Regions from separate parts of the Hoeflea sp. EC-HK425 genome, predicted to be linked through region 2. Evidence: riboswitches for the same ligand, from Rfam matches in the RefSeq annotation. Region 2 holds a riboswitch; each other region holds the start of a gene.
What was found. A riboswitch is a leader RNA that binds a small molecule or an ion and turns the genes downstream of it on or off. The one in region 2 is predicted to bind cobalamin.
Positions count from the first base shown of each region.

Region 1 (3,267 bases), 300 kb from region 2:
TCTCCATGGAGGCACCGGTTGCCTGGGGAATTTCGATCGATGGGATCAGGTAGCCCGAGGTCGAGTTGGGATCACCAAAACCGAAAGCCTTGCCCTTCATATCATCCAGCGAGGTGATGTTACGGTCCTTGCGGGCAAAGCCGATCGAGTGATAGCTGAACGAGCCGTCGAGGTTGGTCTTGACCAGAACCGGCTCTACGGCTTCAGGATCGGTCAGGAAGGCCTTGGCATAAGAGGAAGCTCCGAGCCACGCCATATCGATCGAACCACCGAGCATGCCCTGGATCACGCCATCATAATCGGCCGGCGTGAACAGCTTGACCGGAACGCCAAGGGCTTCCTCGGCATAGGCACGCAGGCATTCGTTCGAGGTCAGACGGTCCTGGGCGTTTTCGCCGCCGAGGATGCCGATGCGGAATTCGGTGATCGCGTCCTGCGCGAAAGCGCTGGTGGACAAGAGGGCTGCCGTGGCGGCCACGAGGATGGTCTTCATCATAATCTAGTCTCCGTACAAGGGTTGACAGTGGGGTAGGAAAACTGGCGTCTCGGGCCGGAACCGCAGGATGGTCCCGGCAACCGCGAGGTCAGATCGATTCCAGCGCTACGCCGGAAGGAGTGAGTTTCGCTTTGACGTCGGCCGGACGCCCGCGTGCGTGCAGGCTGGTGGACGTCATCGATTCAGAGATTTCCTCGCCGTCGGCACCCGCTCCATAGATCGCGCGAACTGCTTCCGTGGTCAGCTCCTCCGGCCTGCCGTCAAAGACGACCTTACCGGCTGCCATGCCGATGATGCGCTCACAATAATTGCGTGCTGTGTCGAGCGTGTGAAGGTTGGTGACCACCGTGATACCTTCCTGCTCGTTGATGTCCTTGAGCGCATCCATGACGATCTGGGCATTGAGCGGATCGAGCGAGGCGATTGGTTCGTCAGCGAGGATAAGCTTCGGCGATTGCATCAGCGCCCGAGCGATCGCCACCCGCTGCTGCTGGCCACCAGAAAGCGCCTCGGCCCGCTTCGGCGCGTTCTCGGCGACGCCGAGCCGTTCGAGGATCGAGATCGCCCTGAGGATGTCCTCGCGTGGAAACAGGTTGAACATGGTTGCGAACGTCGAACGCATGTTGAGTGTCCCGTGCAGCACGTTGGACACAACGTCGAGACGCGGGACCAGGTTGAACTGTTGGAAGATCATGGCGCAATCGCGCTGCCAGCTGCGCAGTTCGCGCCCGGTCAGCGTCGAGACCGGACGTCCGTGATGGGATATTACTCCGCCGCTGACGCCGGTCAGTCGGTTGATCATTCTCAGAAGGGTCGACTTGCCGGCGCCGGAGCGGCCGATGATACCGACCATCTGCCCCTCGGGAATAGACAGGGTCACTGAGTCAACAGCGGTGTTGGCGCCAAAGCGGCGGGTCACATCGGTCAATTCAAGCATAAGCAAATCCCCATGGGTCACGGCGGGTTTCGTGACTTTCGAGGATTGGACTAGCCCAGCCGTATGAAGGGCCGATGTCGGTTTGATGTCAGTTTTGTTACGATCCACAGCTGCCCGTCCGGATATGTCAAAACCCTTTGTTTTCCTTGTTTTTCCGGCTTGCGCTCAGGCCCCGGTCATGACCCTATGGCTGCATCTGGTGCCTGCATTGTGCGGGAGAATCGGGAATCCGGTGCAATTCCGGAACGTGCCCAACGCTGTGACGGGGACGGCAAGCGCAAGACGCCACTGGGAAATCCGGGAAGGCGCGCCTGCCGGCGGAACCGAAGTCAGAAGACCGGCCAGATGTCATAGCCTTGCCGCGCATGGACAGCGCGGCGGGTTTTCACGGATTGTTGGGGATCAGACAATGCCGAAGACATCAATGCTGGCTGCAGCACAACCATTCACAACAGGTGAACGTGACGCCGTTTACAAGGCCATCTTCACGCGCCGCGACGTGCGCGACCAGTTCCTTCCGGAGCCGATACCGAATGATGTGCTCCGGCGGCTGCTTGAAGCCGCGCACAACGCGCCGTCGGTTGGCTTCATGCAGCCCTGGAACTTCATCACCATCAGGAATCAGACCGTTCGCGATCGGGTCGCCGATGCCTTTGCCCGCGCCAATGAGGAAGCCGCGGCCATGTTTACCGGGGAGCGGCAGTCCAGGTACAAGTTCCTGAAACTCGAAGGCATCCGCAAGGCGCCGCTCAACATCTGCGTCACCTGCGACCGGGACCGCGGCGGCGATGTGGTCTTGGGCCGCACCCACAATTCGAGCATGGATCTCTACAGCACCGTCTGCGCGGTGCAGAATCTCTGGCTCGCAGCCCGCGCCGAGGGCATCGGCATGGGGTGGGTCAGCATCTTTCGCGATGCGGACCTCAAGGCCATTCTCGGCATCCCTGAGCGGATCGAGATCGTCGCCTATCTTTGTCTGGGCTATGTCGACGAGCTCTACGAACGGCCCGAACTGGAGGTCAAAGGCTGGAACCGCAGGCTGCCACTCGATGAGCTGATTTTCGAGGAGTGCTGGCAGGGAGAGGTCTAACCTCCGTGCCGCTCGAGAAACTCTTCAGCCGGCAATGTCCGGAAATCCCTGAGCGCCGCATGTAGCTTCTCATGCTCCCAGTCCCACCAGGCGAGTGCATCAAGCCGGCTGGCGATAGCGTCGGAAAAGCGCTGCCGGATGGTTCGCGCCGGCACGCCGACGGCGATGGCGAAATCGGCCACGTCCTTGGTCACCACCGCGTTCGCGCCGATGCTGGCGCCGTTACCGATTGTTACCCCGGGCATCACCACGGCGCCGTGGCCGATCCAGGTGTCGTGGCCAATCGTGATCCCCTGGCCTGCGCGCCAGTCGAAGAAGTCCTGGTCGTCGCTCTCGCCTTCGAAGTACCATGCCGAGCGGTAGCTGAAGTGATGCAGCGAGGCGCGCTCCATCGGGTGCATGCTGGCATAGATCCGCACATGGGAGGCTATGTTGGCGAACTTGCCGATTTTTGCATAGGCGATCTGGGTATTCTCGACGCAGTAGGAGTAGTCGCCCATGGTTGAATGGGACACCGTGCAATTGGCCCCGACTTCGGTGTAGCGTCCGAGCGTCGAGTCAACGATTTTCGCGGTAGAATGCACCAGAGGCGTTTCCGACAATCTGGTCATGCCGCGGACTTTCCAGCGGCAAAGGCCGAGACGTCGATGACATGGTCGGCTACCGCGTTGCGGACATCGTGATCGTGGAAAATCCCCAGAAGCGCCGCACCCTCCGCCTTCTTGCGGGCGATGAGATCGATGA
Region 1 covers NZ_LR701572.1:1,009,715-1,012,981, reverse strand. The annotation lists gene phnD (phosphonate ABC transporter substrate-binding protein) at 1-493, opposite strand, end outside; gene phnC (phosphonate ABC transporter ATP-binding protein) at 585-1,433, opposite strand; cobalamin riboswitch at 1,614-1,794, shown strand; gene bluB (5,6-dimethylbenzimidazole synthase) at 1,843-2,523, shown strand; gene SPHINGO391_RS07535 (DapH/DapD/GlmU-related protein) at 2,520-3,134, opposite strand; gene phnL (phosphonate C-P lyase system protein PhnL) at 3,131-3,267, opposite strand, start outside.
Region 1: it holds a riboswitch for cobalamin, as region 2 does, so the genes downstream of both, bluB (5,6-dimethylbenzimidazole synthase) here and SPHINGO391_RS06110 (CbtB-domain containing protein) in region 2, are expected to answer to the same signal.

Region 2 (3,267 bases):
GATGTGATCGGGCCGGTCCTTGCGCGCCAGCAGTTTCTCCATGGTCGGAATGAAGTCGTCTGCCACCGTGCAGCAGATGCAGCCATTGTTGAGCTCGACGATGTCGTCCTCGCTGCACACCTCGTCGCCGCAGCCCTTCAGAACATCACCATCGACGCCGAGATCGCCGAACTCGTTGATGATCAGCGCGATCCGCTTGCCCTTGGCGTTGGCCAGCATGTGACGGATCAGCGTGGTCTTGCCGGCCCCGAGGAAACCGGTGATCACCGTGGCGGGAATTTTCGAACCATTCAACATCGGGTCAACCCTTCATCTTGAGCGGCAGGCCGGCGGCGACGAAATAGACTTCGTCGGCGAGGCTTGCGATTGTCTGGTGAAGCCGTCCGGCATGGTCGCGAAACGTCCGCGCCATGGCATTGTCGGGCACGATGCCCAGGCCGACTTCATTGGAAACGAACACAACCGGTCCCGTGAGCCCCGGCAGCGCCTTGGCGAGATTGGCAAAGGCGGCGTCAATGTCATGGTCGCCGAGCATCAGGTTTGTCACCCAGAGCGACAGGCAGTCGACCAGCACCGGCCGGTCCGGCCGCGCCTGGGCTTCAAGCGTCCCGGTGAGATCGACCGGCGTCTCGATCGTCTCCCAACCCTTTCCGCGCCGATCCTGGTGGGCTTCGATACGCACGCGCATCTCATCGTCCCAGGCCTGGCCGGTGGCCAGATAGAGCCGCGAGCTCGCCTCCGCCTCCAGCATGTGTTCTGCGAAGGCGGATTTGCCCGACCGGGCACCGCCCAGCACCAGCGTTACCGGCCGAAGCCCGGCTGTCATGCCGTCTGCTCCTCGTCCACACGCGAAAGGAAGTGACCGAGCAGGCCGCCAAGCAGCAGCCAGAAGAACAGCGTTGTCGCAAGTGAAGCGGCGGCATAGGCAGAGGCGATATAGGCCGGAACATTGCTCGTCAGATCTTCCGGAACCGGCGACCCCCAGAGATGCGGCGCGACGATGATCGCAAGTCCCAGAATCTTCAGGGGCCATTCCGGCCGCATCGCGATGCACCACAAGCCCGCAGCCGAGGCCGCGATCGTGATCACCCACCACCCCTGGCGGTCGCCGAGGTCGGCATAGGGGAAACCAGGCACCGCCGGCGGCAGGCTCATCGCTGGCGCAAGCTGGACACAGAACCATGCAGCGGCACCAAACAGCAGCCCTCGCGTGACCCCTGCCGTGCCGGTCGGGAATTCGACGCCCAGAAGCAGTGCCACCGCGGCCAGCATCAGCGCGAAACCGGCGCCGGCGACAAGATTGGCGACGATCGTGTCACCGAGCCGTCCGAAGCCGAACATCGACTGGTCCGCACCATGGTCATGCGCCGCCTCATCCGAGGCGGCGGCATCGCCATGATGATGCCCGGCCCCGCCGTTCTCATAGGCTTCGGCCTGCATGATCAGCGGAATCGTCTTGACATATTGAGCGGGCGTCATCGCCATACCAGCAATGAGCCCGGCGGCGAGAGCCGCCAGGAGCAACCTGACAATCATGAGATCAATCCCTTAGTGGCAGGGAAAGCCGTAGGAATGCCTTGTGTCGTGCGCCGCGTCGTGCAGCGCCTGCGAGTTGGCAAGCCCAACCCCGAACACCAGTATCGAGCCGACAACGAGTGCCATCAACCCGGCAACAGCGCGCGCGCCGATGCGGTCGGTGAGTGAAAGCGAAGCAGTTTTAACAGCCATGACAACCTCCGTGAATGGCTTCGGGAGCATACCTCTCCCAAAGGTCCGGCTCTCAACCGGTGCGAATGGCAGGTCTCCTGGCTCGCGGGTCCAGCACGATGTTTCCATCGCGCAACGGCAAATGCCCACCTTCCCGGCGCGTCTGGCGGTCATGAAAGCGGGACGATTCGTAGAAAAAGAGGCGTCCACGCCGGTTGATCATGCCGCCACGCCAGTGGCCAGCCCGGTCCGGAGTTTCGGATTTGCGGAAAACACCATTGTCCCCCGTCATCCGGGCCTCCCGGGCCGGTGACATTTGCCTTGCCGCTCTACAGTCGCGGGGTCGGCTGCGATAAAGATGCCCGGATTGGGTCCATCCCGTCGCATTCCCTTTTGATCCGGAAAACCAGGTTGGTTTTCTGGAACCATTCGAGGCTTAACTGATAGGGGCGGCGCGCCTGACTGTCAATCGCAGCCGCGTCCTGGATCGTCCCCTCAGCGACGGATCTGCACCGAGGCCTGCATCAGCCGCTCGAAGCCGACAAGCCGGTCAAGTTCTTCGGCGATTTCATCCAGCGCCGCATCGACATCGACCCTGAAACTGGTCTGGCCTCCGCGAATGCCGAACTCGGCCAGCAGCCTGGCACGATAGGCATCCGCCCCGAACAATCCATGCAGATAGGTTCCCGACACCTTGCCGTCAGCAGAGACGGCTCCGTCTGGGCGCCCATCGAGAGTGGTCATAGGGCGAACGCAATCCGGCCCGCGGCTGATGCCCAGATGGATCTCGTAGCCTTCGAGCGGCAAGTCCCATTCCGCCGAACGCGCGGCGATGTTGCGCACGGTCTTTTCGGGCGCCATCACGGTCTCGATGTCGAGCAGGCCAAGCCCCTCGGCGACAGGCGCGCCCCCTTCAATCCCCAGGGGATCGCTCACAGTCCGACCCAGCATCTGGTAGCCCCCGCAGATGCCTATGATCCGCCCGCCGCGCCGGTGATGCGCCCGCAGATCCTCATCCCAGCCCTGCCGGCGGAAATCGGCGAGATCGGAAATCGTCGACTTCGAGCCCGGCAGGATCACCAGTCCGGCATCCCCGGGCAGGCGTTCGCCAGGGCGGACAAACACCAGATCCACCTCCGGCTCGGCTCTGAGCGGATCGAAATCATCGAAGTTCGCAATCCGGGAAAGCACGGGTATCGCAATCTTGAGTCCGCCCGCCCGTCCCTGGACCAGCCGTTCGAGTGCTACCGAATCCTCGGCTGGCAGCCGGTTTGCCGCCTTGAGCCAGGGAACGACACCCAGGCAGGACCAGCCGGTGAAACCCTCGATGGCTGAGATGCCATCGTCGAACAGGCTGACATCGCCGCGAAACTTGTTGATCAGGTAGCCTGAGATCGTCGACCGGTCCTCGTCGGGCAGGATCGTGTGCGTGCCGACAATCGATGCGATCACCCCGCCTCGGTCAATGTCGCCCACCAGCACGACCGGCACTCCGGCCAATGTCGCAAATCCCATGTTGGCTATGTCGCCGGAACGCAGGTTGATTTCCGCGGGAGACCC
Region 2 covers NZ_LR701572.1:708,658-711,924, reverse strand. The annotation lists gene cobW (cobalamin biosynthesis protein CobW) at 1-294, opposite strand, end outside; gene cobU (bifunctional adenosylcobinamide kinase/adenosylcobinamide-phosphate guanylyltransferase) at 302-826, opposite strand; gene SPHINGO391_RS06115 (CbtA family protein) at 823-1,536, opposite strand; gene SPHINGO391_RS06110 (CbtB-domain containing protein) at 1,549-1,728, opposite strand; cobalamin riboswitch at 1,778-2,152, opposite strand; gene SPHINGO391_RS06105 (cobyric acid synthase) at 2,203-3,267, opposite strand, start outside.

Region 3 (3,267 bases), 1.3 Mb from region 2:
GGCGTAACGGCCCGCAGTGAACGGCGCATCCTCGCCGGAATCGTAGACGAACACCCTGAGCGGCGTGTCACCCTTGCTGACGGTTGCCTCAAACGTCGCAAGCTCGGCCTTGTAGCTCTCCACCAGGGCCTGCGCCTTGTCCTCGACGCCAAAGATGCGCCCGAGATTGAGCAGGTCGTTGTACATGTCCTGCATCGAGACTTTGTTCTTCGGTCCGATATGAATGCAGCTTTCGGTCAGTTCATAGACCTTGACACCGAACGGCTCGAGCGTCTCGGGCGTCACCTCTCCACCGACTTTCATGCCATAGTTCCAGCCAGCGAAGAAGAAGTCCGCATCAGCCCCGATGATGACCTCCTTCGTGGGGTACTTTTCGGAGAGCTCCGGCAGTTCACTCACGCCCGCGCGCATTTCCTCATCCAGCGTCTTCCATCCGGATATTCCGGTATACCCCACCATGCGGTCGGCGAGACCCAGAACCAGCATCATTTCGGTCAGGTTGACGTCGTTGGAAATGGCGGCCTTTGGCGGGGCGTCGAAAGTGACGCTGCGATTGCAGCTTTCAACGGTTGTGCCGGCGAAAGCAGGAGCGGCAACAAAAGCCAGCCCGAGCAGGGCGAGAGAAGGCGCTTTCATGGAAAAATCCCTTACATGTTAAGCTGGTAGGTAAAATGGCTGTTCTCGCTCGGTGTGAGGCGCTCGCGCCGGGCGAGCACCCCGAAGGCACGCGAAACGGTGTCGTCGGCAAGAACTTCATCGGGTGTGCCGAAACCCATGGCCTGGCCCTGCTGCAGAAGCAGGATGTCATCACAAACGGCGGCGGCCAGGTTGAGGTCATGCAGGCTGGTGATGATCGTCATGTCGAGGTTTCTGATCAGGCGGATCACCTCGAGCTGGTGGCGGATGTCGAGATGGTTTGTCGGTTCATCGAGCACCAGCAGGGAAGGCTCCTGCGCCAGCGCGCGCGCCACCATCACCCGCTGTCTTTCGCCGCCTGAAAGTGATCCGAAACGCCGTCCGGCAAATCCATGAAGATCAAGCCTGTCCAGAACGGCAGAGACAACCGCTGCATCGCGGGCGTCGCTGCGCACCAGACCGCCCCGATGCGGAAGCCGGCCGAGGTCGACGATCTCGCGCACGGTCAGCGCGAAGTCGGTCGGCTGTTCCTGCAGCACCGTGGCGACCTTGAGCGCCACATCGCGGGCGCGCATGGTCCAGATGTCTTCACCATCGATCAGCACCGCGCCGCTCGCCGGCTTCAAATAGCGGTAGACGAGGCGCAGGAAGGTGGATTTTCCCGCACCATTCGGCCCCACCACGCCGAGCACCCGGCCCGCGGGAAGGTTGAGCGTCACGGGCTGGAGGATCACCGGGCCGCGGGGCGCACGCCAGGATGCTCCGGCAAGAGTCAGGCTGGCCGCGCTCACTGGAGCGATCCCTCGACCGGTTCGACCACAAAAATCGCGGCCGGAACGCGCGCAAGCGTGGTGTGGCGAAGCTTGCCCGGGCGTTGGGTGGACGAGCACCAACCGTCATCAAGGCTGGCATAGTGCTCGGCAAAGCGGACCAGGTCGCCAATATCGTCAGCCGGATCGATATCGCCAAACAGGTAGGTGGCCTTGTCGGTCGCCTGATAGGCAACCGTGCAGGGCCGGTCGCAACCCGCCATGCAGGCCACACCCGAAATCTCGAACAGCGCGCCTGTCGCCTGGCCGGCCCTGTTCATCGCATCGCGCAAACGTGCAAGCAGTTCGTACCCGGGACGGCAATCGCTGCCGGTGTGGCGGCACGCGGTGCAGACGGTTATGCGATGGGAGGCTGGCTTTGTGGTTGTCTGTCTGGTCGGCATTGCGCGCTCCGCACGAGAGTGCGGGGGCCAAAGCGATGATTGACTTTGCGATGCCCGGAATTCCGGTTGCTCATGACAATTCTCCCTTTCCGGACACCCCGCCCGGGTTGAGTTACGACGGTCATGGCAGGTCTCCTGACTTGCGGGTCACAGCTCACTCAAACCTTCCCGGCACGATCTTTGCGCCAGTGGTCAATCTTGAGGAAGCTCGCCGCTCACAGTTGCGGGGGCAGTCACGGATTCAGCGCCTATTGGCTACACCTCACCGTGTTCCCTTTTAATCCGCCTTCCCTTTGAGTCGGGCGGAACCATGCCATGAACCTAGATTGATGTTTTCACCTCGTCAATTGCCGTGTCGAGCCATTGCCGGGCGATCATCAAGCTTCACCACATGGCCGTTCCGCTTCGTCTTCAGCGACATCGGGGCCTGCAACTCGGTCACCTTGAACGGACCTGTGGCGATCACCGAAGTCGCTATGCCGTCAGCACCGTAGGCGGACGGCGCCAGGATCTTTGAGCGATATTCGGCGAGGAAAGCCGGCAGCGCCCCGAACGGCTCCTTGAGTGAGATGACCAGATCGCAGCCGTCGGCAACGATGGACTCGATCGGTGCAGCAGAAAGAAGCCCCTTCTTTGCGCGGGCGATATCAAGCGCAGCGGCGGCGGCTTCTGGAGTAAAGGGCGAGCCATCATGGAATGCGCCCTCGCGCAGGACGAACCGCCAGATCAGACCATCACCGGACACCGACCAGCTTTCGGCCAGGCCGGGCAGCAGACGACCCGTCGCATCGGCATTCACCAGCGCCTCGGCGATGTCCATCTTGAGAAAAATATCACCCGACAAGGACGGGTCGGCACCCTTGATCTCAAACGGGGCCGCGACGTCAAGTACGCCGTCACTGGAAAGCGCTGCGGAGCAAAGGCTGGTCGACAAGAGGATGGCAAGGGCGAGTTTCTTGATCATGGGGGATTTCTGGGTTTGATTGAAGGCAAGGCCGGGAATGCGAAAGGGGGTTCGGGGCGCACCGACCGCGCTGCACCGCCGGACGCCGGATCAGCCGCGGCAGGGCTGGCCCCGTTTGAGACAGCTATGCCGCCTGCCTGTCCCAGGCAGGGAACGGATCAGGCATGGATGTCCACAGTTCGGGCAGGAGCGCCGGCGCGTTCACCAGGCAGGCGTTGAGATCGGCGCGGATCTTCGCTTCATCCATCGGATCGCAGCCGATGAACACCAGCTCCTGCCGGCGGTCGCCCCAGACCGGGTCGAAATAGGGCGCCATGGCGCGATGCCAGGCCGGATCGTCGGGCCAGTATTCCTTTGGCGCCGCCGACCACCAGAGGCCGCGCTTTTCGGTGCGCACGAGCGCGCCGGCCATCGAGAGTTCCCCCACGAAGCGTGGACGTGTCGCCAGCCAGAA
Region 3 covers NZ_LR701572.1:1,976,275-1,979,541, forward strand. The annotation lists gene SPHINGO391_RS12320 (ABC transporter substrate-binding protein) at 1-636, opposite strand, end outside; gene SPHINGO391_RS12325 (ABC transporter ATP-binding protein) at 648-1,427, opposite strand; gene SPHINGO391_RS12330 (DUF1636 domain-containing protein) at 1,424-1,849, opposite strand; cobalamin riboswitch at 1,957-2,177, opposite strand; gene SPHINGO391_RS12335 (ABC transporter substrate-binding protein) at 2,193-2,813, opposite strand; gene SPHINGO391_RS12340 (GTP-binding protein) at 2,938-3,267, opposite strand, start outside.
Region 3: it holds a riboswitch for cobalamin, as region 2 does, so the genes downstream of both, SPHINGO391_RS12330 (DUF1636 domain-containing protein) here and SPHINGO391_RS06110 (CbtB-domain containing protein) in region 2, are expected to answer to the same signal.